2 regions of the Pusillimonas sp. SM2304 genome follow, and region 2 is predicted to be linked to the other one. Evidence: predicted binding sites of a transcription regulator. Region 2 holds the regulator's gene; the other holds the start of a gene.
The links. The regulator NrdR, encoded in region 2, represses ribonucleotide reductase genes. The targets are predictions, from matches to a motif close to CACNANATNTNGTG.

Region 1 (15,160 bases), on a different contig from region 2:
CACCGTGCGACCCGCTGGGGTGATCTTGCATGGGAAGCCGCCGCAAAAAAAAGGCCCGCCTGCCAAGAAGGCGGGCGGGCCCAACACCTGATGTCAATCAGGCAGCACTGGCCTTTACTTCATCGTCGCCGGAACAAGCCGTTAAGCAGCGCCAGGACGGCGAGGACGATAAAAATGAAAAACAGTATTTGCGCAATCGATGCCGCGCCGGCGGCGATACCGCCGAACCCGAGTACCGCGGCAATGATGGCAATCACAAAAAAGACAACGGCGTAATAAAGCATGGTTTTCCCCTTATCTATTTCTATTCTTCGTGCACTGCATGTCTTCTATGCGGCCAGGCCGGCTAGCGGTTGTTGTCGAAGAATTCCTTGACTTCGCGTTCCGCCTCTTCGCGGGTGCGGCCATATTTTTCCTGAACCAGGCCGGTCAGGCGCTCTGCGCTGCCTTCGACTTTGGCCAGATCATCATCGGTCAGATCGCCCCACGCAATCTTGGCTTTACCTGCGAGCTGTTTCCATTGGCCTTCTAGAGTATCTTTATTCATGATTACCTCCTTGAAAAATCACCTTTACCCTAACGCGTTACGCTGCGGCGCGTCCATGGCAAGTACGAATAAATGTAACTGCGGATGGCCTGCGGCTCTGTGGCGTCACGCCTTTCCGCTGCAACATTCACTTATCAAATCGGGCAGCGCTGTAACAGATGTTCGCGCGGCAAAGCCGGGACGGCGCAGCGAACCGCAGCCGCATCCCCGTCCGGCGGACGCCTTCGGGTGCAGCCGCCCCTGTTATGATCGGCCGGATACAAAAACGACGAGACAAGGCGGCAGCACATGAAACCGGCGCTGATATCCTGGGCACTTTCGGGCGGAGCCGCCGTGTCGGTGGGCTTCGCGCGGTTTGGCTATGCATTGATTCTGCCCGCCATGCAAACCGACCTGGGCCTGAACTACGCCCAGGCGGGCTGGCTGAACACGGCCAATGCGCTGGGATATCTGCTGGGCGCCCTGCTGACGCTATTGTGCGTATCGCGATGGGGCAACCGCCGGCTCTTTGTGGCGGGCCTTGCGCTGACCACGGCGGCCTTGCTGGCCAGCGGCATGACCCACCACTTTCATCTGATCACCCTGTTCCGCTTCCTGGCCGGCTTCGGCGCGGCCGGCGCATTCATCTGCGGCGGCGTCCTGTCGGGCGTGGTGGGCACGCATGCCATCGTCATCTTCTTCAGCGGCGGGGGCGTAGGCATGCTGGCGACCGGCGCGCTCTTGCCCTGGCTGTTCGATGCCGCCGGGCCTGCAGCCTGGACCTGGGCCTGGATCGCCTGCGCCGCCATCTGCGCTCCCTTGTCCTGGGCAGCGATCGCCGCCATGCGCGGCATTGCCGAGCCCTCGACCCCAGGCATGCGCGCGCCGTGGCCCTGGCGTCCCTGCCTACCCGAGTTCACTGCCTATTTCCTGTTCGGACTGGGCTACATCGCCTACATGACCTTCATCGTCGCCTGGCTGCGCAAGGCGCTCGCGCCGGCCATATCGGTCGCCGCCACGACATCCATCATGTGGAGTCTGCTGGGCGTGATGACGTTGCTGGCGCCCCTGATCTGGCGGCCCGTCTTCAATGGCCGGCGCAACGGCTGGCCCATGGCGGCGTCCATGACGGTGCTGGCCGTCGGCGCGGCGCTGCCCTTGGCCTTTCCCACCCTAGCCGGGCTATGGCTATCGGCCGCGCTGGTCGGGTCCAGCGTATTCATGGTGCCTTCGGCCGCCACCGCGTTTGTCAAAACCAATCTGCCCAGGCCGGCCTGGGGCAGCGCCCTGGCCGTAGCGACCAGCCTGTTTGCACTGGGACAAACCATCGGCCCCGTTGCAGCCGGTTGGCTCAGCGACCTGACGGGTTCGCTGTCCATGGGGCTGGCCGCGTCCGCCGCAGTCCTGGTCATCGGCGCGCTCATCGCCATGACCCAAAAACCGCTGGAAAGCCAATGATTTCAACCTTATTCGCAATGTGGTTCTGACCGGAAATCAGACCGGCGCTCCCTATAATCAAGCCACGATTTTTTTACTCTTACAAGGATATGATCGTGTCTAGTGCTTCTTCCATCCCGCAGTTTTCCGACGCCGTTTACCCATTCGATGCGCGCGGTGTCGCCAAGCGGTTCCGGCATGCCGCCATCTTCGGCGCGCTATCGGCCCTGCAGCCCGGCGAAACCATGCGTTTTTGCAATGATCACGACCCCCTGCCTTTACTGCAGCAATTGCAGGGGCACTTCGGCGACCAGATCCAGATTGAATACGTCGCCCGCCTGCCCGGAGAAATCGTCATCGATTTCCAGATCGTGGCCTGAAAAATCCCCGCCTGCTTCCTGCGCGCCCTGTTCCTGGCAACGGACAGGGCGCTTTTCTTTGTCCATTCTTAGCCTATATCAAGCTAATGCCAATTATTCCCGGCATTTGCTTGACCCTACTACATATAGTCAATAATCTTCGTTTCACCACAACATATAGTGATACGGAGTTTTCATGGCACACATCGACGTCGCCTCTTCGATTAACGAATACCTTGATCAAGTGGACTGGCGCGTCAACGCCAATGCCAATCAGGGCTACTCGCTGGGCGGCCTGATACTGAACGTCTCGGGCAAAGTCATTGCCAATTATTGGCTAGACGAAGTGTATCCGGAAGCGGTCGGCAAAGCGCATCGCGACGCCGACCTTCACCTTCATGACCTGGACATGCTGTCGGGCTATTGCGCCGGCTGGTCGCTGCGGACCCTGCTGAACGAAGGCCTGAACGGCATTCCGGGCAAAGTGGAGTCCTGCGCGCCCAAGCACATGTCCAGCGCCGTGGGCCAGATCGTGAACTTCCTGGGCACCCTGCAAAACGAATGGGCCGGTGCGCAAGCCTTCAGCTCTTTCGACACCTATATGGCGCCCTTCGTCCGCAAGGACGCCCTGAGCTATACCGAGGTCAAGCAGTACATCCAGGAGCTGATCTACAACCTGAACGTCCCCTCGCGCTGGGGCACGCAAACGCCGTTCACTAACCTGACCTTCGACTGGGTCTGCCCAGAGGATCTGCGCGAACAGGTGCCGCTGATCGGCGGCCAGGAAATGCCCTTTCGCTACGGCGACCTGCAGGCCGAGATGGACATGATCAACCGCGCCTACATCGAGATCATGATGGCGGGCGATGCAAAAGGGCGCGTGTTCACCTTTCCCATCCCGACCTACAACATCACCGAGGATTTCGACTGGCACAGTCCCAATGCCGAACTGCTGTTCGAGATGACGGCCCGCTATGGCCTGCCGTACTTCCAGAACTTCATCAATTCCGAACTCAAGCCCAACATGATCCGGTCCATGTGCTGCCGGCTGCAGCTGGATCTGCGCGAGCTGCTCAAGCGCGGCAACGGCCTGTTCGGGTCCGCCGAGCAGACCGGGTCGCTGGGCGTGGTGACGATCAACTGCGCCCGGCTGGGCTACCTGCATGCGGGCGACGAAACCGCGCTGTTCAAGCGCCTGGACGAACTGCTGGAACTGGGCAAGACCAGCCTTGAACTGAAGCGCGAGGTCATCCAGCGCCTGATGGATAACGGCCTGTTCCCCTACACCCGGCGCTACCTGGGCACGCTGCGCAATCACTTTTCGACATTGGGTGTGAACGGGATCAACGAAATGCTGCGCAACTTCACCCGCGGCAAGCATGACATCACTACTGCCGAAGGCCACGCGCTGGCCATTCGCCTGCTGGATCACGTTCGGGCCCGCATGCTGGCATTCCAGGAAGAAACCGGCCATATGTACAACCTGGAAGCGACGCCGGCCGAAGGCACCACGTATCGTTTCGCCAAGGAAGACCGCAAGCGCTACCCCAACATCCTGCAGGCCGGCACGCCGGACATGCCCTATTACACCAACTCGTCGCAACTGCCGGTGGGCTTTACCGACGACCCGTTCGAGGCGCTGGAGCGGCAGGACGACCTGCAGCGCAAATACACCGGCGGCACCGTCCTGCACTTGTACATGACCGAGCCGCTGTCCAGCGCGCAGGCGTGCCGCACGCTGGTGCAGCGCGCCCTGGGCCGCTTTCATCTGCCCTACATCACCGTCACCCCCACTTTTTCCATCTGCCCGGTGCACGGATATCTGGGGGGCAGCCACAAGTTTTGTCCCAAGTGCGACGAGGAAATCGTCGCACGCAAGCAGCGCGCAGCGGCCTGATGCCGGCTCGCGCATTCATTTCTGTTTTCTACCCTCAACAAGGAGCACACTCATGAGCACACCCAACACAGCCACCACGCAAACCGCCATCACCCTGACCGACGAGGAACGCCAGCCTTGCGAAATCTGGACGCGCGTCATGGGTTACCACCGCCCGATGTCGTCGTTCAACATCGGCAAAAAAGGCGAATTCCACGAGCGCAAGTATTTCAGCGAGCAAGGAGCCCGGCTTGCCGCCTGACACGCCCATGCCGCAGGATGTGGTGCAAGCTATCGGCGGGCGGCCCCGCCGCCTGAAGGTGGGCGGCATCACGCCGTTCACCGCCACCGACTACCCCGGGCAGCTGTCCACGGTCATTTTTGTACAGGGCTGCCCCTGGCGCTGCGGCTACTGCCACAACCCGCATCTTCAGGCGCGCACGCCGCATAGCCCGATTCCCTGGGACGAGGTGCTGGCCCTGCTGGAAAGAAGGCGCGGCCTGGTCGATGCCGTAGTGTTCAGCGGCGGCGAGCCCACCATGGACCCTGGCTTGGCCAGCGCCATCGGCGCAGTGCGCGCCCTGGGCTTCAAGATAGGGCTGCACAGCGGCGGCACGCACCCGGAGCGCCTGAAAAGCGTCTTGCCCATGCTGGACTGGGTGGGCTTCGATGTCAAAACCTTGTTCGGCAATTACGCGCGCGTCACCAAAGTGGCGGGCAGCGGCGGCCCGGCCCTGGCCGGCTTGCAGGCGATACTGGCCAGCGGGGTCGATTACGAATGCCGTACGACCCTGCATCCTGCTTTGCTGCCGGAAGCGGACATCATCCAATTGGCGCAGACGCTGGCCGATCTGCAGGTAAAAAGCTATGCCCTGCAAGTCTTTCGCGAACAGGGCTGCAGCGATGCGGCCCTGAATGCGTCGATGGAGCAAGGCTACCCCAGCGCCGCGCTGGTCGAGCGCGTGTCGAGCCTGTTTCCCGCCTTTACCCTGCGGCGCGGTTGACGCGCGATTTCCTGAGCGTCGACAGGCGCCCGAACACTTTGACGGGCGCCAGTTGATCAGGCGAGAACAGGGCCATATCCAGCGCATCCAGCGTATTCTTCACCAGCAGCCCCAGTTCCGTATCGCCTTCCATCGTCAGCCGGCGGCTGAAAAACAGCGTGTCCGGATCTTCCTTGCGCTGGATCAGCAAATAAAAGTCGAGCAGATTGGCGGCGATCGTCAATGCGATGTCGCTGCCCGGCGCCACACCGGTGAACTTTCCCTTGCGCCAGACGAAGTCGAAAGCCACGCCCGCGTCGCGCGCCTGAATGCGCAAGACCCTGTTCTCCAGCATATGCAGGGTATCGGCAGGCAGATGCTGCGCGAGCGCCAGATTCAGCCCGCTGGCGAACAGGACCGAACCGGGATAGGCGGGCAGGCGCGCCAGCAGCCTGCCCAGCGAGGCGGGAAAGGAAGTACTTCCTGGGTTCACAATGAGTTCCTTGTTTTGTTTATAGATCAGGCCACATAGGTGACGACCGTGAAATAGTGGCAAGCGCTGCCGCCCATGACAAACAAATGCCAGACGCCATGCCCGTAACGCCACTTTTCGTCTGTGGCATAGAAAACAATGCCCGCGGTGTAAACCAGGCCGCCTGCAAGCAGCCAGCGGAAACCTTCCCAGCTCAGCGCATCGATCAAGGGGACGGCGGCAATCACCGCCAGCCAGCCCATGGCCACGTAAATCAGCAATGACAGGATGCGGCGACCCTTGGCCAGCCAGATTTCCTGAACGATGCCCAATAGCGCCAGGCCCCAGACAATACCGAACAAGGACCAGCCCCAGCCGCCGCGCAGGCTGACCAGCGCGAAGGGCGTGTAGCTGCCCGCGATCAGCAAATAGATGGCGCAGTGATCAAACTTGCACCAGATGCGCTTGGCGCGCCCGCGCAGGCTGTGATAAAGCGTCGAGGCCAGATACAGGCCCAGCAACATGACGCCATACACACTGAAGCTGACGATTTTCCAAGGGTCGCCCAGACGCGCGGCGATCACCACCAGCAGAATCGCGCCGGCCACGGCCAGTGCCGCGCCCACCAGATGGGTGATGCTGTTGAACCGCTCGCCTGCATACATAAGCCCGTTATCCTTTACGCCACCATCTGTTCCAGGCCCGGGCGTCCGTGCCAATAGCCGTTACAGGGCCCGGCCGGCATCAGCGGCAGCATGCTTCCGAAGGCATCGGCGGCGCCCAGTTGCCCATCCAGCACCTGGCGGAACAATTGAACAATCTCGCCCGTGTGCTGCGACTGCGGGCTGATGCGCAAGACATCCACCTGCAGTTCGCGCATGGCGTCCAGTTCGTTGATCAGGTTGTACACCAGCGCGGACTGCGTCTGGATGCCGTTCAGCACCAGAAATGGCTGGCTTTCACGCGTCTCCAGCAATAGGCCATCGGGATGATCCATGCACACATACTGGCAGTTGTCTTTGGGAATATTGCGGTGGCGCGCCGTGAAGCAGCGCGCCGAAAAAGCCAGCGGCATGCGCCCATAGGAAAAGACCTCGGTCCGCAAGCCCTGCGGCCGGTCGGCCTGCAGGCGCGCCAGCCCTTCACGCCCCATCTCCAGCGGCATCACCCAACGCTGCGCGCCCAGGCCGGAAAGCAGCTCCAGGGTGGGCCCGCTGTATACATTCAGGTAAGGGCCCGCCACAAAAGGCCTGCCATCCAGGCAATGCACCGCGCCCATGTCATTGGCCTCGATCATGAAATCCTCGTTGGCCGCAATCTTGCGCATGGTCGTCAGATCCTGGCCCGACTCCAGCAATACCTGCGTGGACAGCACGACTTCCTTGCCCGCATCGGCCAGCATCTTTGCTATCTCGAGCCAGTCGGGCAAGCGCAATTCATGCCGGCGCGAGCAGACTGTTTCACCCAAGTACACGATGTCGGCAGGCGCCTCGGTCATCGACTCATAAAACTGCATCATGGCCACACGCGACCAGTAATACTGCACAGGACCCAAAGCGATCTTCACATTTCTTCCTTCCGGCTATCCCGGCCAGGACAAGGCCTGGTTCCGGGCATCCATCGACTCATTTCCACGGGCGGTGATACGCGCCCAATGTATGCTGCTGCCCTTCCGCCACCTTGTTCAGCGCCGCCATCCACGCCGGCTTGACGGAATAGCGCTGCTGGCTGGCCCGGCACTGATCGATGGCATCGCGCCACACGCGCGTGACCTGCGCCACATAGGCCGGGCTGCGCTGGCGGCCCTCGATCTTGATGGCGCGCACGCCCATCTGCATCAGCTTGGGCAAAAGCTCCAGCGTATTCAGGCTGGTGGGTTCTTCCAGCGCGTAGTAGTTTTCATCGGCCACATCGAAGCGGCCTTTGCACAAAGTGGGATAGCCCGCATTCTCGCCATCGGCGTAGCGGTCGATCAGCACCCCGTTCAGGCGCGACTCCAGGCCTTGGCCGGTCTGCTGCCAGCGCACCGATTTGGCCGGTGAACATACCCCATGCGTATTGGGCGATTCCCCCGTCACGTACGATGACAGGGCGCAACGCCCTTCCACCATCACGCACAGGCTGCCAAAGCCGAACACCTCGATCTCGACCGGCGTGTTTTCCGTGACTTGTTCCACCTGGGCCAGGGACAGCACACGCGGCAAGACGGCGCGCACCACGCCGAAATGCTTGCGATAGAAGTTGATGGCTTCATAGTTGGTTGCCGAACCCTGCACCGACAGATGCAAACGCAGTTGCGGATAACGCTGGCTGGCGTAAAGCATCAGCCCCGGATCGGCCACAATCATGGCGTCCACCCCCGAGCCCGCCGCGCGGTCCACGGCTGCGCGCCAGGCCTGCCAGCCGGCAGGCTGCGAGTAGGTGTTCAATGCCAGGAACACCTTGCGGCCATGCTGATGCGCATAGCGTATGCCCTCGTTGATCGCCGCCTCGTCGAAATTCAGGCCCGCGAAGTTACGCGCATTGGTGGCATCGCGAAAACCCAGGTAGACGCAATCGGCGCCGTGGTCGACGGCTGACTTCAGGGCCGGCAGGCTGCCGGCGGGGCAAACCAGTTCGACGGCGGGCGCAGCACGCCCCGCCGCAGCTTGCAAATCGGAAGTTGCGTGTGTCATGACATCCAGAAAAGAAAAATGGAATCTAGGCGATCACCAGGGCCTCGTCGGCGGCACGCACCGTGGGCGCGCGTACGGCATCCATGGCGGGCCGTATCCCGGCCAGCAGCAGTTCGATCAGCTCGCGCACCGGACGAATGGCGTTGCCGAAAGGCAGCTTTTCGGAGCCCCGGAAAAACAGCCCGCGCCGGATGTCGCCCGCCAGCGCGAACGCCAGTTGGGTATCGATGCAGAACTGGCCGTGCTTGCTGATGCCGTCGCGCAAGCCGCAAGAAGCCAGGCAATCGAAGCCGACTGTGCAAGGGCGTTTCTTGGCAATGCGCTGCAGCTTCTCTTCTTTTTCCAGGTAGTTGGCCAGCCAGGGGGTACGTACCGCCCGCGCCGGCAAGCCCGCCACGCTCATGAACGTGACGATGTCTTCCGGCTTGGCTTCCACCAGCACTTTCTTGAAATTGGGATGCGCATCGCCCTCTTCCGTGACGGCAAAGGCCGAACCCAACTGCACGGCATTGGCGCCCATGCCCATCAGCCTGACCACCTGCTCGTGGCTATGGATGCCGCCCGCTGTAATCAACGGGATTTTTTCCTTTTCCAGGCCCATATCCTTGAACAGCTGCAAGGTGCCTTCCAGCACCTTGGAAAAAGCGAAATTCGGGTTGTTCAGCGCTTCGGCCGTAGGCGCGCCCAGGTGGCCGGCCGCAAAACGCGGGTTCTCGATCACAATGGCGTCGGGCAGGCGGTTCTTGCGCATCCATTTCTTCAAGATCAGGCCAATACCGCGCACATCGGACAGAATCGGGATAATGGCTGTCTTGAACCCTTCCGTCAGCTCGGGCAGATCCAGCGGCAGGCCTGCGCCCACCACGACGGCATCGGCCCCGCTTTCGCAGGACTGGCGCACATAAGAAGCGTATTCCGACACGGCCCGCATGATGTTCACGGCGATCAGCCCATTGCCCGCCGACAGCTTTCGGGCCGCGTGGATTTCGCGATCCAGCGCCACCAGGTTGGCCGAGTCGATCAACGCCTTGTTGCGCGACTTGCCGGTCTGCAGCATCAGGTCGGGATGGTGGCGGCGCAAGTCCACGCTCGATATCGTGCCCATGGCGCCATAGGACGCGACCGTTCCGGCCAAGCGATGGGCGGACACACCCACGCCCATGCCACCTTGCACGATAGGCAACAGCGACTTGCCCTTTAATTTGAGTCGGTCTAAAACGGTCTGCAACACGATGTTCATCCTTGCTGAAAAATGATTGCGCTAAAACGCAGTCATCACTATGCAGGCATCAGACCAGACATTCCTTAATAAATATCAACTTTATGTCGGTTAGGTAAATGTAGTATTGCCATGGTGCGCAACAAGGTTTCTGCCTCGGCCGGCGCACGCCTCATGTATGGTGACGACAATGGACAACGCTGATCGGGATATCTTGCTTGACGTGTGCGGCCTGGCGCCGCCCGAGCCGCTGGAGCGCGTGCTGGACGCACTGGCCGTGCTGGCGCCAGGCCATCGCCTGCGCATGCTCATCGATCGGGAGCCCCATCCGCTCTATGGCATCCTGGACCTGAACGGCTTCCGGTACCAGGCCACCGTCCGGCCTGATTACCGCTACGAAATCCTGATTTGGCATAAGCCCTGATGCAACGCGCCCTGTCGTTCAATCGATCCCCTCCTATCGATGTGCCCCTGCGGCTGCTGCTCAGCGCGCCGGTATTTGTCCTGCTGGCCGCCCTGCTGCTGCTCTGGACCGGTCCCGCAGCGCTGGTGTCGCGCTGGGCGCCGCCCACGCTGGCCATCACCCATCTGTTTACGCTGGGCGTGCTGGCCAGCGCCATGGCGGGCGCCTTGATGCAAATCCTGCCCGTGGCAACCGGCATCCAGGTCCTGGCGCCGCGCATGACCGCCGCCGCTGTCCAGGCGCTGCTCAGCGCCGGCACGCTGGCATTGGCCGGGGGATTCATCGCCGGGCCTGCCTGGCTGTTCCAGTTGGCGATAGGACTGCTGGGCGGCGCGCTGCTGTGGCTGGTCCTGGCCGCCACGGGCGGCTTGTGGCGCTACCGCAAGCTGGCGGCCAAGGGGGCCGCCGACATCCTGACCGCCACCCGCTTTGCGATGATTGCCCTGGCGGCCACGGTCATGCTGGGGACGCTGCTGGCGGCCGGGTGGGCGCAATGGCTGCCCTTTTCCAGGCACATCACCGATCTGCATGGCGCCTGGGGACTGCTGGGCTGGGTAGGCTTGCTGCTGATCGGCATGGCGTACCAGGTGATGCCCATCTTCCAGGTGACCGAGCTGTATCCCAAGCCCATCACGCGCTGGCTGACGCCGGCCATTTTCGTGCTGCTGACAGCCCATACCGTGAACCTGCTGGCCGGCAGCCCCATACAGTGGGAAACAGCGCGCGCCATTGCCGTGCTGCTGCTGGCGGCCTATACCCTGTTTGCCGCCACGACCTTTCAACTGCTCCTGACGCGCAAGCGGCCCGAAGCCGATGCCACAACGCTATTCTGGCGTACCGCCATGGTCAGCCTGGCAGCCTGTGGACCCGTATGGCTGCTGCAGATGGCCGGCTGGGGCGATTACTCGGTCACGCTGGGCGTGCTGTTCCTGGTGGGCTTCGCCTGGTCGGCCATCAACGGCATGCTGTACAAGATCATTCCCTTCCTGTTGTGGTACCACCTGCAGAAAGACCTGACCGTGGCCTTGCGGGTGGTGCCCAAAGTCAAGCAGATTATTCCCGACCGCATGGCCGCCCGGCAATTCTGGCCGCATTTGGCGGCCTTGCTGCTGCTGGCCGCGGCCAGCCTGCGCCCGCTGGCCTTCGCCCACGCGGCGGGCCTGGCCCTGGCCGTGTCGGCCGTCTGGCTGGGCTGGAATATTGCGCAGGCGCTGAGGCTGTTCCGGACGGCCCGGAAAGACATCGCCAAGGCACTGGCGGCCGCCGCGCCGGCCCCCTGGCAATGAATCAATCCTGGTAGGTGCTGAGCCCGTTCATGTCCAGAATCGTGATTTCACGCCCCTTGACGTGAATCAATTCCTGGGCGGCCAAGTCGTGCAGAATGCGTGAAAAATGCTCCGGCGTCAGGTTGAGGCGCGACGCAATGACGGTTTTGCTGGTCTCCAGCCGGAACGGCCGGCCATCTTCGCCGTGCCCGTCTTTCAGCAGATAGCCGATCACACGCTGCGTGCCCGATCGCAAGGAGTAAGCCTCGACGTCGCCCATCAGGCTGTGCAGGCGCTGGCTCAGGCCTGCCAGCATCTTCCGCGCGAAATCCGGCTGGCGGGCGAGTTCGGCGTACAGCACCGATTTGGCCACATGCAGGAGCATGGTATCGGCCAGGGCCTGCGCCGACACAATATATGCCTTGTCCAGAAACATCAGGGCTTCGCCGAAGCTGTCGCCCGGCCCGATCAGCCGCACCACTTTCTCGACGCCCGTGGGCGACACAAACATCAGCTTGATCTGGCCATACACCACGGTGTGAAAGCCCACGCAGGGTTCGCCGCGATGAAAGACGATATCGCCGCGCGCGGCCTGTACTTCCGTCGTCCCCTTGGCCAGGATGTCGAGCTCGTGCTCCGACAGTTCGTTGAACAAAGGAAGCTTTGCCAGAAAGTCCTGTACACGCATCTTGCTTGTTGCCATATTGCTAGAATCCTGTAAATGGCCTTTTTCAGGCAACTGCCCAATTGACCCTGTGATCAAAATCCTGTTCAACTTTGCCGGAACGCTGGCCCTGCTGCTGGCCATACTCGGCATATTTCTACCCCTGCTGCCCACCACGCCGTTTTTGCTGCTGGCCTCGGCCTGCTACCTGCGCGGCTCCGACCGCCTGCACCGCTGGCTGCTGGCCAACCGCGTATTCGGCCCCTATCTGGCCAACCTGCAGGCGGGCCGCGGGATTCCCCTGCGCAGCAAAATCATTGCCCTGACCGTCATGTGGGCATCGCTGGCGTTTTCAGCCTGGTACGTGCCAATAGCGTGGCTGCGGCCGCTGCTGCTGATTCCCGGCATCGGCGTCACCGTCTATCTGCTTCGCATGAAAACACTGCCCCCACAACAAGCCCTGGACAACCGTTCCCGCCGGGAACCGCCTGGTTGACCCCGGAACGGGCGTCGCCCCCAGTTTGCCGCCGGTCCTAGATCAGCTTCGAATACGTCGATACCGTCGGCTGCCCCAGATACTTGTCGAACACCATGCCGATGGCACGCACAAACAGCCTCCCTTTGGGCGTAATACAGAGGCCGCTTTCATCTTTTTTCAGTAAGCCGGCCTCTTCGAACTGCGCCAGGCGCTCGAGCTCCGCTTTGAAATAATCGGGGAAGTCAATGCCGTGCGCCTGCCGGATGGCCTGGTAATCGAGCGGCATGCTGCACATCAGGGTCATGATGATCTGGCGGCGCAACACATCGTCGTCCGACAGCTCGAAGCCTCTTTCTATGGGCAGGCGGCCTTCGTCAAGATGCTTGTAGTAGGCATTGACCGACCGGACCGACTGGCTGTACGAACGGCCTATCTTGCCAATGGCCGATACGCCAAAGCCGATCAGGTCGTACTCGGCCCGCGTCGTGTAGCCCTGGAAGTTCCGATGCAGGCTCTTGTCGAGCCGGGCCTGGTTCAGCTCATCGTCCGGCTTGGCGAAGTGGTCCAGCCCAATGTAGACATAGCCGGCCTCGAGCAAGCGCCGCATGGACATCAGGAAGATCTGCAAACGCGCTTCCGCCGACGGCAGGTCTTCAGCCTTGATCAGGCGCTGGGCCTTGAAACGGGAGGGCAAATGCGCATAGTTATACAGGGCGATGCGATCAGGCGACAAGCGTACGACTTCATCGAGCGTGCGGTCGAAACTGGCCAGCGTCTGTTTGGGCAAGCCGTAAATCAGATCGATGTTGACAGACTGGAAGCCCGCCTTGCGACTCGCGTTCAGCGCCGCCTCGACCATGGTCAAGGGCTGAATGCGGTTGACGGCGGCCTGGACGTCGGGATCGAAATCCTGCACGCCGAAGCTGGTGCGATTGAAGCCCAACCCCGCCAGCAGGCCCAGGGTTGCGTCATTCACCGTGCGCGGGTCGATCTCGACCCCCAGCTCGGCGTCGGGCGTAAATTCAACATGCCGCCGGATCATGTCCATGAGCTGCGTGAGTTCGGCGGCGCTCAGAAAAGTAGGCGTGCCGCCGCCCAGATGCAACTGCCCGGTTTTACGGTCGGCGCCCAGGTGCCTGGCCGCGAGCGCCATTTCTTTGTCCAGGTAGCGCAGGTATTCGGCCGAACGGCCATGGTCTTGCGTGATGATTTTGTTACAGGCGCAAAAATAACAAAGCGATTCACAAAACGGCAAATGCACGTAGACGGACAGCAAGGGATTGCTGGCGGCCGCGGCACGCTGCCCCAGGTATCCCAGATAAGCAGCCTCGGTGAAACCGGCATTGAAGCGGTCGGCCGTCGGATACGAGGTATAGCGCGGGCCGGAACTATCGAATCGGCGGATCAGCGTCTCGGAGATTTCGATATCAGGAAAAAAAACCGTATTGTCGTTCACTGAGGGACTTTCGACACCCATGGGCGTTCTCCGATTGAAACTGCTGCAGGCACGGCAAGATGCGCACAAAACGCGAAAAATGCCTGAATATCAACATTCTCCAGGTTTAGCGGAAAATCTTTTTTGACCTAGGTCAAGCAAAAACACAATCCGTGCGCACCGGCTTTCGCAAAGCTGAACGAAACATATCGTATTATTAGGGCTAGATTCATACAAACTCAACGCTCCTGCCCCTGATGTCGCTTGTACTCATTCTTGCCCTGCCTTTTGCAGGCAGCATCGTCGCTGCCCTGCTGCCTTCAAACGCGCGCAAGCTGGAGGCCTGGCTGGCGGGATTTGTCGCCCTCACCTGCAGCGTCCTGGTGTTCAGCCAGTTTCCGGGCATCTTCGACGGCCATATCGTCAAAACAGTCATCCCCTGGATGCCCAGCCTGGGGGTGGATTTCACGCTGCGCATGGACGGGTATTCCTGGCTGTTCGCCATGATCATCACGACGATGGGCGCGCTTATCGTGCTGTACGCGCGCTACTATCTGTCTCCCCAAGACCCGGTGCCGCGCTTTTTCTCGTTCTTCCTGGCCTTCATGGGCTCGATGCTGGGCGTGGTGCTCTCGGGCAACCTGATCCAACTGGTCGTTTTCTGGGAACTCACCAGCCTGTCGTCGTTCATGCTCATTGCCTATTGGCATCACCGGCTGGATGCCCGCCGCGGCGCGCGGATGTCGCTGACGATTACCGGCGCGGGCGGCCTGTGCATGCTGGGCGGCATGCTGATGCTGGGACACGTCGTGGGCAGCTACGACCTGGACGCCGTGCTCGCCTCGGGCGACCTGATCCGCACCCACCCGTGGTATGTCGCCATCCTGGTGCTGATCGCGCTGGGCGCGCTGACCAAGAGCGCCCAGTTTCCTTTCCACGTCTGGCTGCCCAACGCCATGGCGGCCCCCACGCCCGTGTCCGCCTATCTGCATTCAGCCACCATGGTCAAGGCCGGCGTTTTTCTGCTGGCCCGCTTCTGGCCCGTGATGGCGGGCACCGATGAATGGGCCTACATCATCGGCGGCGCGGGGCTGTGCTCGCTGGTGCTGGGCGCCTACGCGGCCACTTTCCAGATGGACATGAAGGGGGTGCTGGCCTATTCCACCATCAGCCATCTGGGCCTGATCACACTGCTGCTGGGCATGAACAGCAAGCTGGCGCTGGTGGCTGCCGTCTTCCACATGATCAACCATGCGACCTTCAAGGCATCGCTTTTCATGGCGGCGGGCATCGTCGACCATGAAACCG
Region 2 (15,160 bases):
GTCCTATTTACGATATCAGCGACATTTTTGAAGATCCTCACTTCAAAGATCGAGAAGCGCTTGTTGCGGTCAAAGATGAAGATTTTGGCTCGATCAGAATGCAGAATGTGGTACCGCGCTTCTCGAAAACACCCGGCACGGTGTGGCGCACCGGGCCGGGAATCGGACAGCACAACGCCGATGTCTATGGCGACGAGCTTGGCTTGTCCTCCCAAGAGCAGGATGCCTTGCGCAATAGGAAGATCATATAAACGAGGTGACGAGCAGATGTTGAACAGCACACTTGAATTGCCTGCCGAATTCACCAGTAAGTTCTGCTTGAATCAAGCGCATCTGGATGCCTACTTGAGTTCGGTGCATGGCGGGCACCCTGTGCACTCTTCCGACAGCCTGGCGCGTATGGCCGGCTTCAACGGTGTTCCTCTGGCGGGCGCACATGTCGTAGGGGCTGCCCTGGCAGCCTTTACAACATGCTTCGCAACCCGTCCCATCCAACTATTGGCGCTTGGATCGCGCTTTTTCTCACCCATCTACCCCGGCAGCACGATTGCGGTGACTGTCTTGCTGGATCAGGAGTCCGTAAAGACACGCCCGCATTATCAGATGGGTAGGTATGTGGGCAACTGCCTGCTGGAAAGTGGCATCAAGGCAGCCGAGCTGGATGTGCAATTACGCCTGATGCTGACTACGCGGTAACAATGTCTCGTCCGCCACCCTGCCAGAAACCAGCAGCTTTGTATTTATTGGCCGCAGGCAGGCTACAGCCCGTAGTGCCGCTCGACCCGTCCGATGTGATCCGACATGACGGCTTTCGCCCGTTCGGCATCCTGGTCCGCCAGCGCGGAGAATATCTGCCTATGCTGCGCATTGGATGCCCGGCTGCGTTCCTTGTCCTTGAAGAAAAGCAGGCGCCTGTTCTCGGACATAATATAAAAAGGACTGACCAACTGCATCAACACCAGGTTATGGGTGGCCCGGAATATCGCCATGTGAAACTCATAATCCAGGTTCGCCACGGACTCAATCGAGTTATCGACGGCTTCGTCAAAACGCGCCACGATGCCGCCGATATTGGCAATATCTTCATCGGTACGCCGTTGCGCGGCCAGGATGACGGCCTGAACCTCGATAATGCGCCGCACCTCCATGGTTTGGGCCAACTGCTCTGTCGAGAGCGCCAGATCGAGCCCGGAAAACAACGTGAGCGTTTCCAGGCTTATACGCTCCGGCGCCACATTCAAGTAAATGCCTGAATTGGGCCGGCGCTCCAGGTACCGCAGCCCCTCGAGCACCGAAAGCACCTCGCGCACAACGCCCCGCCCCACCCCGAAGCGTTCTGCCAGTTCCCGTTCGGATGGCAGGCGTTCGCCCGGGGCGTAATTCCTCTGGTCGATCAGCCTGACCAGCGCTGTCATCGTGCGAGTCGTTAGCTCATCTTTTTCTCTAGTCATATCAGAGGTCGTGCGTCCCCGGCGAAAAGCGAACTCGGCCGCGGCGTCTGTGAAGGTCGCTCTGGCCGTCGATTGATGGATATTCTTGAAGACGGCATGCCGCGTCGACACGTTTTCGTACTCACCGGAAGCGCGCATGCGCTCACGCGCCTCCAGCCCTTTCCATTATATCGATAAACACGGGGCATCAAGCCTTCTTGTCAAACCCCAGCCCGTCCAGCAAGGGGAAAGAAGAAAAGACAGATTCGTCCACATCCAGGCCTATCCCCGGCTTATCGATCGGGGCGACACAGCCATCCTGGCCGATATCGAATGCCGGCCCGAACATGTCCCGCAGCGGATTGACCTGGGAAACACACGCTTCGAAGTATCCGCCATTATCGATGGAAGCCAGAAAATGGATCGTGGCCGCCAGATTCAGCCCGCCCGCCGAACTATGAGGATTGACCGGGATGCGCCAGGCGGACGCCAGCGCTGCGATGCGCATGGCCTCGCTCACACCGCCCGTCTTGGAGAGGTCCGGCTGGAAGATCGTGACGGCCCTATCTTCGATAAGCCGTGCGAATTCGTAGCGGGTGTAATGGTTCTCGCCCGCTGCAATCGGCACCCATGGATTGATCTGCGCCGCGAGCCTGTAGGACGCAAAATCATTGCAGGGAAATGGCTCTTCGAGCCAATCCACATTTAGTTCGGCCAGCGCCGGCATGATTCGGCGCACATCGGCCAGCGTGTATGCCGTGTTTGCATCAGCCAGGATAACAATATCGTTCCCAAGTGCTTTGCGCACGGCCGCGATACGTGCAATGTCGTTGGCGGTGGTGTCGCCGATGCGCAATTTGACTGCCCGGTACCCCTGCTCCACATAGCCTTGCGCCTCGTCGGCCAGGCTGTCAGGGGCCTGATAGCCCAACGCGACGCCGCCGGCATAGGCCGGAATGCGTTTGGACGTTCCCCCCAGCATGCGATATAACGGCATGTTGGCGGCCTTGGCGCGGATGTCCCACAACGCCATGTCGATACCGCTGAGCGCCAGCGCGGCGCCTGCGCCCAAGCCATGGCTTGCGAGCTGCATCCGGTGCGCAAGCTCCCATACGCCGGCGACATCGCATGCATCCATGCCCTGCAAAAGCGGTCCCAGCGTATGGTTGATAACGCTTGCCACGGCGCCTGGACTACGCCCTGGGTGCGCCTCGCCGTAGCCTACCAGGCCGTCGGAAGTCTGGATCTTGACGATAATGACGTCACGTTTTCGAGCCGTGCCGATGCCCATCGCCACCGCTTTGCCCTCGGGAAAGCGAAAGGAAAGAGGCGTCGCAAGGATGCTGTCGATTTTCATGCTGCTTATCCTGTCAGTCTGATGTTTATTGAAGCGTTGCGCCGGATTCTTTCGCTACTTTGCCCCACCGCGCCGTCTCCGCTTCCAGGTATTGCTGGAACTCCTCGGGCGTGCTGGGCATCGTGTCCACGCCCATGCTGGTCATTCGCGCAACGAATTCTGGATTATTAAGCACCTTGACCATGTGGCCATTGATCTTGTCGATAATGGGCTTGGGCGTGCCCTTGGGCGCCAGGAAACCGAACCAGACATTCACCTCGTAATCGGACAAGCCCTGTTCGGCGATGGTCGGGATGTCGGGCGCGCCTGATGAACGCTCCTTGGTCGTGACGCCGAGCGCACGGACTTTTCCGGCCTGCACGTGGGGAAGTACGGCCGGCACCTGGTCAAACAGCATGGATATCTGGCCCGCCAATAAATCCTGCATCGCCTGGGCGCCGCCTTTATAAGGAACGTGCACGAAATCTATACCCGTCTGGGAACGCAACATTTCTCCCGCCAGGTGACTGGAACTGCCATTGCCGCTGGAGCCTTGGGTCAGCTTTCCGGGGTTCTGTTTTGCATAAGCAATCAACTCATCCAGCGTTTTAACCGGCAGCGAAGGGCTGACGGCCAGGATGTTGGCCACACCGCCATACAGGCTGATGGGTTCAAAATCTTTCAGAGGATCAAAATTGAGCGAGGCATAGATCGCCGGGTTGATGGCCAGGCCGATCGGCCCCATGAGCAGGGTATAGCCATCGGGCCGCGCACGGGCGACATGGTCGAACGCGATGTTGCCTCCGGCTCCGGGACGATTTTCCACGACAAAGGGTTGTCCCATCGCTTGCGACAATTGGTCAGCCATCAAACGCGCCAACGTCGTCGTCGTGCCCCCGGCGCCGAAAGGCACTACGAGCGTAATAGCCTTGGCGGGATAGGAATCCGCATTGGCCGAGGCGGCGCCTGCGGTGAATATGAGCGCAGCGATCGCCGCGACCGAGCGCAGAAAGCGCGCCTTGAAAAAATGCCTCATTCTGTCCATCTCCTCAAATAATTTAAAAGGATATTTTTGGTAATACCAAATTGGTAGTGCCAATTATAGAGATAGATGAACGACAAGTCCAGGGAATAGAAAAATGGAAGCCCGCGAAGAGCGGGCAACAAAAAAGGACTTACAGAGTTCGGTCTGTAAGTCCTTTTACCCTATGCTGCGCTCAGCCTGGCGGCCTGCTACCTTATTGCTCCGGCCTGGCCTGCAGGCTGACCATGCGTTCCACATAACGCGCAATGGTATCGATTTCCAGATTGACCAGCGCGCCTTCGGTCAGATGCTTGAGCGTGGTGACCTGCACGGTGTGGGGGATCAGGTTGATGCGGATCTCGCAGCCACTGACCGCATCGTCCACATGATTGACGGTCAGGCTGACGCCATTGACGGTGACCGACCCTTTATAAGCCATGTATTTGGCCAGGCTGTGCGGCACTTTGATGCGCAAGTCCCATGACTCGCCCACCGGCTCGAAGAGGCTGACCTCGCCCAGGCCGTCGACGTGACCCGACACCAGATGGCCGTCAAGCGAATCGCCCATGCGCAAGGCATGCTCCAGATTGACTTCGCCCACGGCGTCCAGGCCCGCCGTGCGGTTCAGGCTCTCACGCGAGACATCGACACTGAAGGTGTCCGGCCCCAGCGCCACCACCGTCATACAAGCCCCTTGTATGGCAATGGAATCACCCAGCTTGGTGCTGTCGCGTAAAAAATCCTGGACCTGCAGCGTCAGGTGGACGCCCGCGTCTTTCTGGCAATCGTTGAATGGCGAGACCTCGATAATCCTGCCAACTGCCGCAACAATTCCTGTGAACATGTTCTACCCTCTAGTTCCCGTGCCGCAATCCCTGCAGCAAAGCCTTCCAGTGGCCGATGTGCCGTGCACGCAGCCTGACGTCCGGCGCCACACTGGCGGTGTCGATAAACTCGAACGGCTGCGCGTCCGCCAAGCGTTGCAGGGGCTCAAGATGCGCCATGCCTATGCCGTCGCCCAGCAGCATCGGCGCCATATAGACCAGCAATTCGTCGGCGCATTGCGCCTGGACCAGCGCGCCGCTGAGCCGGGCGCCGGCTTCGACATGCACCTCGTTGATGTCCTGCTCGCCCATCCACCGCATCATGGCATTCAGGTCGACCCGGCCGTTCGCGGCGGGCAACTCGATGACCTGCGCGTTGCGGTCGGCAAGCCGCTGGGCTTTTTCCGGATCGGCGGCGCAGGTGAATACCCAGGCCGGGGCGCCATCGAAAATCCGGGCCTGCGGATCGATCTGAAGCCGGGAATCGACAATCGCCTTGATGGGGGGCCGGGCCGTTTCCACATGACGCACATTCATCTGCGGATCGTCGGCCCGCACCGTGCCCACGCCCGTCAGCACGACACAGCTGCGCGCGCGCCAATGATGGCCATCGGCACGGGCGGCCGGGCCGGTAATCCACTGCGACTGCCCGTTGGCCAGCGCAATACGGCCGTCCAGCGAGGCGGCTAGCTTCAGCCAGGCCCACGGCGTCTTGCGTGTCATGCGGGCCACAAAACCCGGATTGACCGCCAAGGCCTCTTCGGTACAGACGTCCGTGGCAACGGCAATGCCCGCCGCCTGAAGCTTGGCGATGCCCTGGCCGCCCACCAAGGGGTTGGGGTCGCTCATGGCGATGACGATACGGGCGGGCCTGGCGGCAATCAGGGCGTCGACACAGGGCGGCGTACGGCCATAATGGCTGCAAGGCTCCAGGGTGACGTAGACGGTGGCGCCCGCCACGTCAATGCCGCGTTCGGCGGCCTGGCGCAAAGCCATGACCTCGGCATGGGGGCCTCCGGCCCGTTGCGTCGCCCCGGACGCCAGCAATTGGTCGCCGCGCACAATCAGGCAGGCCACGCGCGGGTTGGGCGCAGTCACATACAGGACGCTTTCGGCCAGCTGCAGCGCCTGGCGCATCCAACGTTCGTCACAGACAGGCTGATTTGTGGTCACGACTTGGACGGAACTTGAATTTCATCGATGGCTTTGACGAACTCGCCTAAGTCCTCAAAGCTTTTGTATACCGATGCGAAACGCACATAAGCGACCTGGTCCAGTTTCTTGAGCTCGCCCATGACCAGTTCGCCCACATAGCCCGAAGCGACCTCGCGCAGGCCGCTGACCAGCAGGCTTTCCTCGATGCGCGCCACCGCGGCATCGACGTCTTCAGTGCTGACGGGCCGCTTGCGCAATGCCAGGTTCAGGCTGCCCCGCAGCTTGTTCACGTCGAACTCGACGCGCGTGCCATTGCGCTTGACCAGCGCCGGCATCACCAGTTCAACGCGCTCGTAGGTGGTGAAGCGGCGATCGCACGCCGTGCAGCGCCGGCGGCGGCGTATGGTGTCGCCCTCTTCCGAAACCCGGGAGTCGATCACCTGCGTATCGAAACTGCTGCAAAATGGGCATTTCATGTTTGGCGGGCCCCAGGCACCCCTGGAGCCAGTTCCGTATTAACGGTAAACCGGCAAACGCGCGGTCAGCTCGTTCACGCGCTTGCGGACATCGGCGATGGCCGACTCGTCGCGTGGATTGTCGAGCACATCGGCGATCAGGTGCCCGGTCAGCTCGGCCTCGGCTTCCTTGAAGCCGCGGGTGGTCATGGCCGGCGTACCCAGCCGCACGCCGCTGGTGACAAACGGCTTTTCGGGATCGTTGGGGATGGCATTTTTATTGACGGTGATGTGGGCCTGCCCAAGCACGGCTTCAGCTTCTTTACCGGTAATGCCCTTGGCGCGCAGGTCGACCAGCATGACATGGCTTTCGGTGCGGCCAGACACGATGCGCAAGCCGCGCTCGACCAGCGTACGCGCCAGCACATCGGCGTTTTTCACGACCTGGGCGGCATACGCCTTGAACTCGGGCGACAGAGCTTCTTTGAAAGCGACGGCCTTGGCGGCAATCACGTGCATCAGCGGGCCGCCCTGTATACCTGGGAAAATAGCCGAGTTGATGATTTTTTCGTGCTCGGCTTTCATCATGATGACGCCGCCGCGCGGCCCGCGCAGGGATTTATGGGTGGTGGACGTGACAAAGTCGGCATGGGGCACGGGGTTGGGATACGCGCCACCCGCCACCAGCCCGGCGTAGTGTGCGATATCGACCATGAACAAGGCGCCGTTGTCGTGCGCAATGCGCGCCATGCGTTCGAAGTCGATACGCAAGGCATAGGCCGATGCGCCGCCCACGATCAGTTTGGGCTTGTGTTCTTTGGCGAGCTTTTCCAACTGGTCGTAATCGAGCTCTTCGTTGGCATCAAGGCCATAGGACAAAAAGTTGTACAGCTTGCCCGAGGCGTTGACGGGCGAACCGTGCGTCAGGTGGCCGCCTTCGGCCAGGCTCATGCCCAGCACCGTGTCGCCCGGCTTCAGGACCGCCATATAGACGCCCTGATTGGCTTGCGAGCCCGAGTTGGGCTGGACGTTGGCGGCTTCGGCCCCAAAGATTTCCTTCAGGCGGTCGATGGCCAATTGCTCTACGACGTCGACGTACTCGCAGCCGCCGTAATAGCGCTTGCCCGGATAACCTTCTGCGTACTTGTTCGTCAGTTGCGTACCCTGGGCCTGCATGACGGCGGGGCTGGTGTAGTTTTCAGACGCGATCAGTTCGATGTGCTGTTCCTGGCGAACATTTTCTTTTTGTATGGCGGCCCAGACGTCGGCATCGACAAGATCAAGAGTGCGAGAACGGTCAAACATGGAGATATCCCAAGGTAATTACGCAGGTGGCGAGAAATAAAGGTCTTTATTCTAGCTCGAATAGCTGTCTTTCCGACGCCTTCAGGCGGTAAAGACTGCCTGGACAGCGGTTTTCAGCCACCGTGGCCATTCGGCATGAGCGCGGCTCAAGATGAGTTGAGCCGCGCTCATGGCCTGGCCAAAGCCGGTGGCGTTGCTAAGCCTTGGAGGCAAGCCGCGGATTCAGGGTATAGATGCCGGTCAGAGAGGCCTGTGCCAGCACGTGGCCTTGAATCGCCTTGATCACGTCCCCGCCGGTAAAACGGCCCTCGAAGGGAAGCTCGGGCACATCAAGCGCATAGACGGTGAAAACATACCGATGCACGATGGAGTCGTTCCAGGGCGGACATGGGCCGTCATAGCCGAAATAGTCACCGTTCATGTCGCGGTCCGCGGCAAACCAGGTGGTGAAATCGTTGACGCCCTGACGGGTGCCATCCAGCGCAAGCGGGCCTGCCTTGCCGCGCGGCGTAATGCCATCGGAATACGCGCCTTCGGCGATTTGCGTGACACTTGCCGGAATGTCGATCAGCGTCCAGTGATAGAAATCGACCCGGGGCAGCGTGCTGGGGATTTCGCGGTCTTCCTGATTGACGTCGTCGGGCTTGCTGGGCACGTCGGGATCATGGCAGATCACCACAAACGACTGGGTCGCAGCAGGCGCGTCAGACCAGGCCAGATGCGGATTGGCGTTGCCCGCAAGCGCCACATGGTTCTGCCCATCCATCTTGCCGAAGGCGTTGCGCTCGGGCATATGCCCCTGGTCTGAAAATGATTCACTGATTAGTTTCATCATGAACTCCTGTTACGAAGGGCTGCGGCCGGAAGGCGGCTAGCCAGTTAACGTGACACGGGCAAATTTGCGTTTGCCCACCTGAACAACATAGGTGCCGGCAGGAAGCTGCAGCGCCTTGTCTTCGATGCGATCGCCATCGACCCGTACGCCCCCCTGCTCGACGTTGCGCTGGGCCTCGGCGCCCGAGGCCACCAGGCCCGCTTCGCGCAAGACCTTCAGAATCCCCAGTGGCGCGGCGCCGAGTTGAAGCTCGGGCATCTCGTCCGGGATGGCGCCGTCGCGGAAACGGGCCTCGAACGCGGCCAGCGCGTCGTGCGCGGCCTGCGGCGAATGGAAGCGGGCCACGATTTCCTGCGCCAGGGCGACTTTGGCATCGCGCGGATTCATGCCCTGTTTTACCTTATTTTGCAGCTGGGCAATATCATCCATTGAGCGGAAAGACAGCAGTTCGAAATACTTCCACATCAGGGTGTCGGAAATCGACATGAGCTTGCCGAACATAGAGTCGGGCGATTCTGTGATGCCTATGTAATTGCCCTTGGACTTGGACATCTTGTCGACCCCGTCGGTGCCTTCCAGCAGGGGCATGGTCAGGATGCACTGCGGCTCTTGCCCATATTCTTTTTGCAGCTCGCGGCCCACCAGCAGGTTGAACTTCTGGTCGGTTCCGCCCAGTTCGAGATCGGATTTCAAGACAACGGAGTCGTAGCCCTGCATCAGCGGATACAGAAACTCGTGCACGGAAATGGGTATGCCGCCCTTGAAGCGGCGTGTGAAGTCTTCACGCTCCATCATGCGGGCGACGGTGTAGCGCGACGCCAGTTGGATCAGCCCCCGCGCGCCCAACGCGTCGCACCACTCGGAGTTGTAGCGGATTTCGGTGCGGGCCGGGTCCAGGACCAGGCTGGCCTGCGCGTAATAAGTCTTGGCGTTCTCGTGGATCTGTTCGGCCGTCAGCGGCGGACGCGTGGCATTGCGCCCGCTGGGATCGCCGATCATGGACGTAAAATCGCCGATCAGGAATATGACGGTATGCCCCAGGTCTTGCAGCTGGCGCATCTTGTTCAGCACGACGGTGTGGCCCAGATGGATGTCGGGCGCGGTGGGGTCCAGCCCCAGCTTGATGCGCAGCGGCTTCCCATTGGCATGGCTGCGGGCAAGCTTTCTGGCGAACTCGGCCTCGACCAATAGTTCGTCACAGCCTCGCTTGGCGATACGCAGGTATTCTTCGACTTCCGGGGTGACGGGCGCTTCGGTTGACGGCATATGAAAAGGCTTCAGAGGTAATAAAAGGGGAAATATGCAAAAAAACGCTCGAAAAACCGAGCTTAATACGCTAGCATAACGTGCGAGCGCAATATCCGTCTAATTCAGCAGCGCATTTCTAGGTTTTTGTTTTTATGTTCAAGAAAGGGACCCCTGGCACTCCCTCCTACCGAGACACCCTTCGAGCGCACCGCTCACATCATTTCCTCCGTAACGGACTGGTTTTCGTCGCGCTGGCCCTGTTCGCCGGCGCCGCGGCGCTGGCGGTGGTCAAGCCGCCCGAAGCCCCGGTCGTCTACGAGGCCCGAAAGACCCTCGATCTGCCTGCCCCATTCCCCCAAGTCCAGGGGGATTTTTCCGCCCCCTTCATCAGCGAAACCCAGATTCGCCGCGGCGACACACTGGCTGCGCTGCTTCAACGCCTGCGCGTACAAGAGGCCGGCCTGCAGGCTTTCCTGGTCCAGGACAAGGACGCCCGCTCTATTTACAAGCTCTACCCCGGACGCAACGTGCAGGCGGCGCTCGATCAGGACGGCAACCTGGTCTGGCTGCGCTACAACCATACACCGCGCGCCACCGAAGACGGCCAGCCTGTTTCACGCTGGCTTGAAGTGGCCCCCGACGGCAAAGGCGGGTTTACCGCCACCGAGCAAAGCCAAATCGCCAGCGCCCAGATCCGTATCGCCGAAGGGTCGATCAAAAGCTCTTTGTTCGGCGCCACCGACGAAGCCGGCATTCCCGACGCCATCACTTTGCAGATGACCGAGATTCTGGGCAGCAAAATCGATTTCATCCGCGACCTGCGCACCGGCGACCGGTTTCGCATCGTCTACGAAACCTACGCGCACGAAGGCCGCGAAGTGGGCACGGGCCGCATTCTGGCGCTTGAATTCACCAACCGGAACAAGGCATACGAAGCCGTGTGGTTTGCGCCTGACCAGAAGTCGGGCAGCTATTACGACTTCAACGGCGCCAGCCTGAAAGGCGCATTCCTGCGCACCGCCCTGAAATTCACCCGCATCAGCTCAACCTTCGGCATGCGCCGCCATCCCGTGCATGGCGTCTGGCGCGGACACAATGGCGTCGATTATGCCGCCCCGACCGGCACGCCCATTCATGCCACCGCCGATGGCGTCGTGGAATTCAAGGGGCAGCAAAGGGGCTATGGCAATACGGTCATCCTGAAGCATCACAATGGCTACAGCACCCTGTATGCGCATCAAAGCCGTTTTGCCAAGGGCCTGAAGAAAGGCGATACGATCAGCCAGGGCCAATTGATCGGCTATGTCGGCTCCACCGGCTGGGCCACCGGGCCCCACCTGCATTACGAGTTCCGGGTCAACAACAAGCCGGTCGACCCCTTGTCGGTCGATCTGCCGGTTGCCCGCACCCTGGACAAAACTCACCGCAAGGCGTTCGAGCAAACGGTGGCGCAGTACCGGGAACACATCCACTTTTTAGCCGATCTGCAAAGCGACGACACCCAGGTCGCCAGCCGCTGACCATGCCGCTGGCCCGTCGCACGGCATGGCCCGCATGAGCAAGACACTCTTCATAGGCCTGATGTCGGGCACCAGCACGGATGGCGTCGATGCCGTGCTGGCCGACTTCTCTGAACCCAGCCGCCCGGGCCTGCTGGCGTCCGTGTCGCTGCCGATGCCGCAAGCGCTGCGCAACGAATTCCTGGCCCTTAACATAGCCGGGCCGGACGAATTAAGGCGGGCCGCCCTGGCGGGCAATGCCCTGGCCGACCTGTATGCCCGAGCCTGTCTTGAATTACTGGAACAGGCAAAGGCGGGGCCGGACCAGATCGCCGCCATCGGCGCGCATGGCCAGACAGTCAGGCACGATCCGGCGGCCGGCTATACCATTCAGGTCAACGCGCCCGCCCGGCTGGCCGAACACACCGGCATCGCGGTGATTGCCGATTTCCGTTCCCGCGATGTGACTGCCGGCGGCCAGGGCGCCCCGCTGGTTCCCGCCTTCCACCACGCCCTGTTTGCTTGCGGCCGGACCCGCGCCATTCTGAACCTGGGCGGTATTGCCAATGTCACCTTGCTGGATGCCAAGGGCGGCATACGCGGCTTTGATACCGGGCCGGCCAACGTACTGCTGGATCTATGGGTACACGCCAAGACAGGACGCGCTTACGATGCGGACGGACAATGGGCCGGGACGGGGCAATGCCACGCCCCGCTGCTGAACTACCTGATGGACAGCGAGCCCTGGTTTCGCCGGGCGCCGCCCAAATCGACCGGCCGGGATCTGTTCAACTGGACCTGGCTGGCCCAGCGGCTTGAGCAGTTTGGCGCGCCGACCCCGGCGGATCACGACATCCAGGCCACGCTGCAGATGCTCACGGCGCGCACCGTGGCCCAGGCCCTTGCCGAGCATGCCCCCGATACCGCGGAGGTCATTGTGTGCGGCGGCGGCGCCCTGAACCAGGGCTTGATGCGTGATCTGCAGCACCTGATCCCCGCGCCGGTCTACCCCAGCTCGGCGCTGGATGTACCGGTGCAATTGGTGGAAGCGCTGGCCTTTGCCTGGCTGGCCTGGGCCCATGAAAACGGGCAGCCCGCCGGGCTGCCCGCTGTAACCGGCGCACGCCAGCCTACTGTGCTGGGGTGCAAATATCCCGCCTGAGCTCAGGGCGAGAAGGACGAGCCGCAGCCGCAGGTGGAGTTGGCGTTAGGGTTGCGGATCACGAACTGAGCGCCTTCCAGGTCATCTTTGTAGTCGATTTCAGCCCCGACCAGATACTGGAAGCTCATGGGGTCGACCAGCAACTGCACCCCTTCCTTGTCGATGGTGGTGTCGTCGTCATTGATGGTTTCGTCGAACGTGAAGCCATATTGAAAACCAGAGCACCCGCCGCCTTGCACAAACACGCGCAACTTGAGTTCGGGGTTGTCTTCGTCGGCCAGCAGCTCTTTAACCTTGTTTGCCGCGGCATCGGTAAAAATCAGCGGTGACGGCGGCGCTTGCAGATCAATGGATTCGGTTTGGGCAATCATGTGGGCACTCCAAGGCAACCATCAGGGGTTGCGTAATATGAAAACTACTATAACACTCGCGCAAGGGGCCTGCCTATCGGGCGGGGTCACTGCGCGTCGCCGCCCGACAGGTCGACAGTGCGCGAGACGCGCAGCTTGTTTCCTTCGAGCACGTTCAAGGTGACGGCTTGCGGCGTAAACCCGTCGGGGATGCTGAGCAAGCCGCCGCCCCGCTGGAATTCGTCGAAGCTCAGGGCAAACTCGCCGGTATCGACAGCGGCCTGGCCGCCGGCGTCCGCAACTGTTTCGGCCGCGCCTGGCGCCAGCACAGGTTTCAGGGTGACCTCGGCCTGGGCGCCGTCCTGCTGCTTACCCTTGGCGACGAACTGCATATGGCCCCTGAACGGCGCGCCATCTTGCGCGTTGCGCATCAGCAGCACCCTGTATTGCAAGGTGGGGCCGATCCGTTCGACTTCAAGAGCCCGTATGCTGATCGCCCCTTTGGGGCCGGGCGGCAGCAACTGATCGAAGAAAGCCAACTGGTCGCGTGCGCGCCCCAGTTCGGCCTGGGTGGCCTGCAAGCTTGCTTCCAGCCCTTTGCGCGTGCTTTCTTCAACGACGAGCTGGCCCAGCAGGGCATCGACCTGGGCCCGCGCGCCCGCCAGTTGGTCCTGGCTGCTGTCCAGCTCGCGCTGCATATGCTGCTTCATGGCGCCATACTGCCGGCTGGCCTCGCTTTGAAACCCATATCGGGCGCCTGCCGCGCCCAGAACCAGCCCCGCCAGCAGGCCCAGCACAAGCAGGCCTGCTTTGCCCTTCTTGCGGGGCGGAACGCTTGCTACCGAATCTTTATTGCTCATGGAGAACAGACCGGTCAGGGGAACATGAGTTCCCGGCAGGCCGCGAAACAGGTGTTACGGAAGCACCGCCACGTGGGTCAGGCCCGCCGACTCGGGGAAGCCGAACATCAGATTCATGTTCTGCACCGCCTGCCCCGATGCCCCTTTGACCAGATTGTCTTGGGTGACCAGGATGACCAACTGATCGCCGCCATCTGGACGATGGACGGCAATGCGCAGATGATTCGAGGCGCGTACCGACCGGGTTTCGGGCAGGCTGCCGGCCGGCATGACGTCAACGAACGCTTCGCCGGCGTAGCGCTGTTCGAACAGCGCCTGAAAATCGGTATCGAGCGCTTCGGGCAAAATGCGAACGTAAAGGGTCGAGAACATGCCGCGGATCATGGGCACCAGGTGCGGCACGAAAGTCAGCCCGACCGGCTTGCCTGCGATGCGCTGCAACTGCTCGGACACTTCGGGATGGTGGCGGTGGCCCGCCACGCCATAAGCCTTGAAATTATCGCTGGCCTCGGAAAACAGCGTACTGACTTCGGCCTTGCGCCCCGCGCCCGACACGCCCGATTTGCAATCCGCAATGATGTGCGTGGTATCGACCAGCTTGCGTCCGCCTTCGAGCAAGGGCGCCAGCCCCAGCAGCACGGTGGTCGGGTAACAGCCGGGATTGCCAATAACCTGGGCATTGGCAATTTGCTTGCGATTGAGCTCGACCAGTCCGTAGACCGATTCAGCCAGAACCGACGGGCAGGCATGCGGCATTTTGTACCACCGCTCGAACACCTGGGTGTCTTGCAGGCGGAAATCGGCAGCCAGGTCAATAAGCCGGACCTTGTGCTTGAGCAGGTTTTCGGCCTGGCTCATGGCCACGCCATGGGGCGTGGCGAAAAAGACGACATCGCATTGCTCGAGCGCCGCCTTTTCGGGCGTCTGGAAACAAATGTCTACGCGCCCGCGCAGATTCGGGAACATGTCTGACACCGGCATGCCGTCTTCCTTGCGCGAGGTAATGGCCGTGAGGTCGACATGCGGATGCTGGGACAGCAGGCGCAGAAGCTCTACGCCCGTGTAGCCCGTACCGCCCACAATACCCACTTTGATCCGAGATGGCGCTGCCGAAGTCATAATAAATCCCAAAAAACAATCATCAACAATAAGATTATGCAACAAGCCTGCCCTGCGCAGGACATTACCCATGACAAACTTGCCTGATAGAAAGCAAAAGCCCCCAGCCGGGGCTGGGGGCTTTTGTGTCGCAAGGCCCTGGGCCCGTACAGCAGCGGATTAACGCTTGCTGAACTGTTTGCGGCGACGTGCTTTGTGGAAACCGACTTTCTTGCGTTCGACTTCACGGGCATCGCGCGTGACAAAGCCAGCTTGCTTCAGCGGCGACTTGAGCGTTTCGTCGTAGTCGATGAGCGCGCGGGTAATGCCGTGACGCACTGCGCCGGCCTGGCCGCTTTCACCGCCGCCGTGAACGTTGACATGAAAGTCGAACGATTCCAGGTGGTTGGTGAGCTCGAGAGGTTGACGAACGACCATGCGGCCGGTTTCGCGAGCGAAATATTCATCGACAGGCTTGCCATTGATGACGATTTTGCCCGAGCCTTTCTTCAAGAACACGCGGGCTACCGACGTTTTGCGGCGGCCTGTTCCATAGTTCCAATTACCGATCATGACCTA

Region 1: a site for NrdR is predicted at 2,492-2,505, ahead of RE432_RS12375 (ribonucleoside triphosphate reductase). Genes of this name have one in related genera too.

What each region holds. Positions count from the first base shown of each region.
Region 1 is NZ_JAVLUJ010000002.1:704,290-719,449, reverse strand. It holds gene RE432_RS12395 (DUF1328 domain-containing protein) at 120-284, opposite strand; gene RE432_RS12390 (CsbD family protein) at 347-547, opposite strand; gene RE432_RS12385 (YbfB/YjiJ family MFS transporter) at 836-1,984, shown strand; gene RE432_RS12380 (DUF2249 domain-containing protein) at 2,074-2,343, shown strand; gene RE432_RS12375 (ribonucleoside triphosphate reductase) at 2,519-4,219, shown strand; gene nrdD (anaerobic ribonucleoside-triphosphate reductase) at 4,272-4,460, shown strand; gene RE432_RS12365 (anaerobic ribonucleoside-triphosphate reductase activating protein) at 4,468-5,202, shown strand; gene RE432_RS12360 (SCP2 sterol-binding domain-containing protein) at 5,183-5,674, opposite strand; gene trhA (PAQR family membrane homeostasis protein TrhA) at 5,701-6,318, opposite strand; gene RE432_RS12350 (U32 family peptidase) at 6,333-7,220, opposite strand; gene RE432_RS12345 (peptidase U32 family protein) at 7,279-8,328, opposite strand; gene RE432_RS12340 (nitronate monooxygenase family protein) at 8,354-9,568, opposite strand; gene RE432_RS12335 (DUF2249 domain-containing protein) at 9,738-9,971, shown strand; gene RE432_RS12330 (hypothetical protein) at 9,971-11,296, shown strand; gene RE432_RS12325 (Crp/Fnr family transcriptional regulator) at 11,298-11,978, opposite strand; gene RE432_RS12320 (YbaN family protein) at 12,031-12,435, shown strand; gene hemN (oxygen-independent coproporphyrinogen III oxidase) at 12,473-13,894, opposite strand; gene RE432_RS12310 (monovalent cation/H+ antiporter subunit A) at 14,110-15,160, shown strand, end outside.
Region 2 is NZ_JAVLUJ010000001.1:1,730,517-1,745,676, reverse strand. It holds gene RE432_RS08120 (CoA transferase) at 1-251, shown strand, start outside; gene RE432_RS08115 (MaoC family dehydratase) at 268-696, shown strand; gene RE432_RS08110 (FadR/GntR family transcriptional regulator) at 759-1,589, opposite strand; gene RE432_RS08105 (mandelate racemase/muconate lactonizing enzyme family protein) at 1,639-2,787, opposite strand; gene RE432_RS08100 (tripartite tricarboxylate transporter substrate binding protein) at 2,813-3,802, opposite strand; gene RE432_RS08095 (riboflavin synthase) at 4,005-4,634, opposite strand; gene ribD (bifunctional diaminohydroxyphosphoribosylaminopyrimidine deaminase/5-amino-6-(5-phosphoribosylamino)uracil reductase RibD) at 4,645-5,787, opposite strand; gene nrdR (transcriptional regulator NrdR) at 5,784-6,245, opposite strand; gene glyA (serine hydroxymethyltransferase) at 6,285-7,529, opposite strand; gene RE432_RS08075 (YbhB/YbcL family Raf kinase inhibitor-like protein) at 7,726-8,361, opposite strand; gene tyrS (tyrosine--tRNA ligase) at 8,401-9,630, opposite strand; gene RE432_RS08065 (M23 family metallopeptidase) at 9,765-11,132, shown strand; gene RE432_RS08060 (anhydro-N-acetylmuramic acid kinase) at 11,167-12,273, shown strand; gene erpA (iron-sulfur cluster insertion protein ErpA) at 12,276-12,644, opposite strand; gene RE432_RS08050 (DUF6776 family protein) at 12,731-13,483, opposite strand; gene argC (N-acetyl-gamma-glutamyl-phosphate reductase) at 13,538-14,602, opposite strand; gene rpsI (30S ribosomal protein S9) at 14,762-15,154, opposite strand.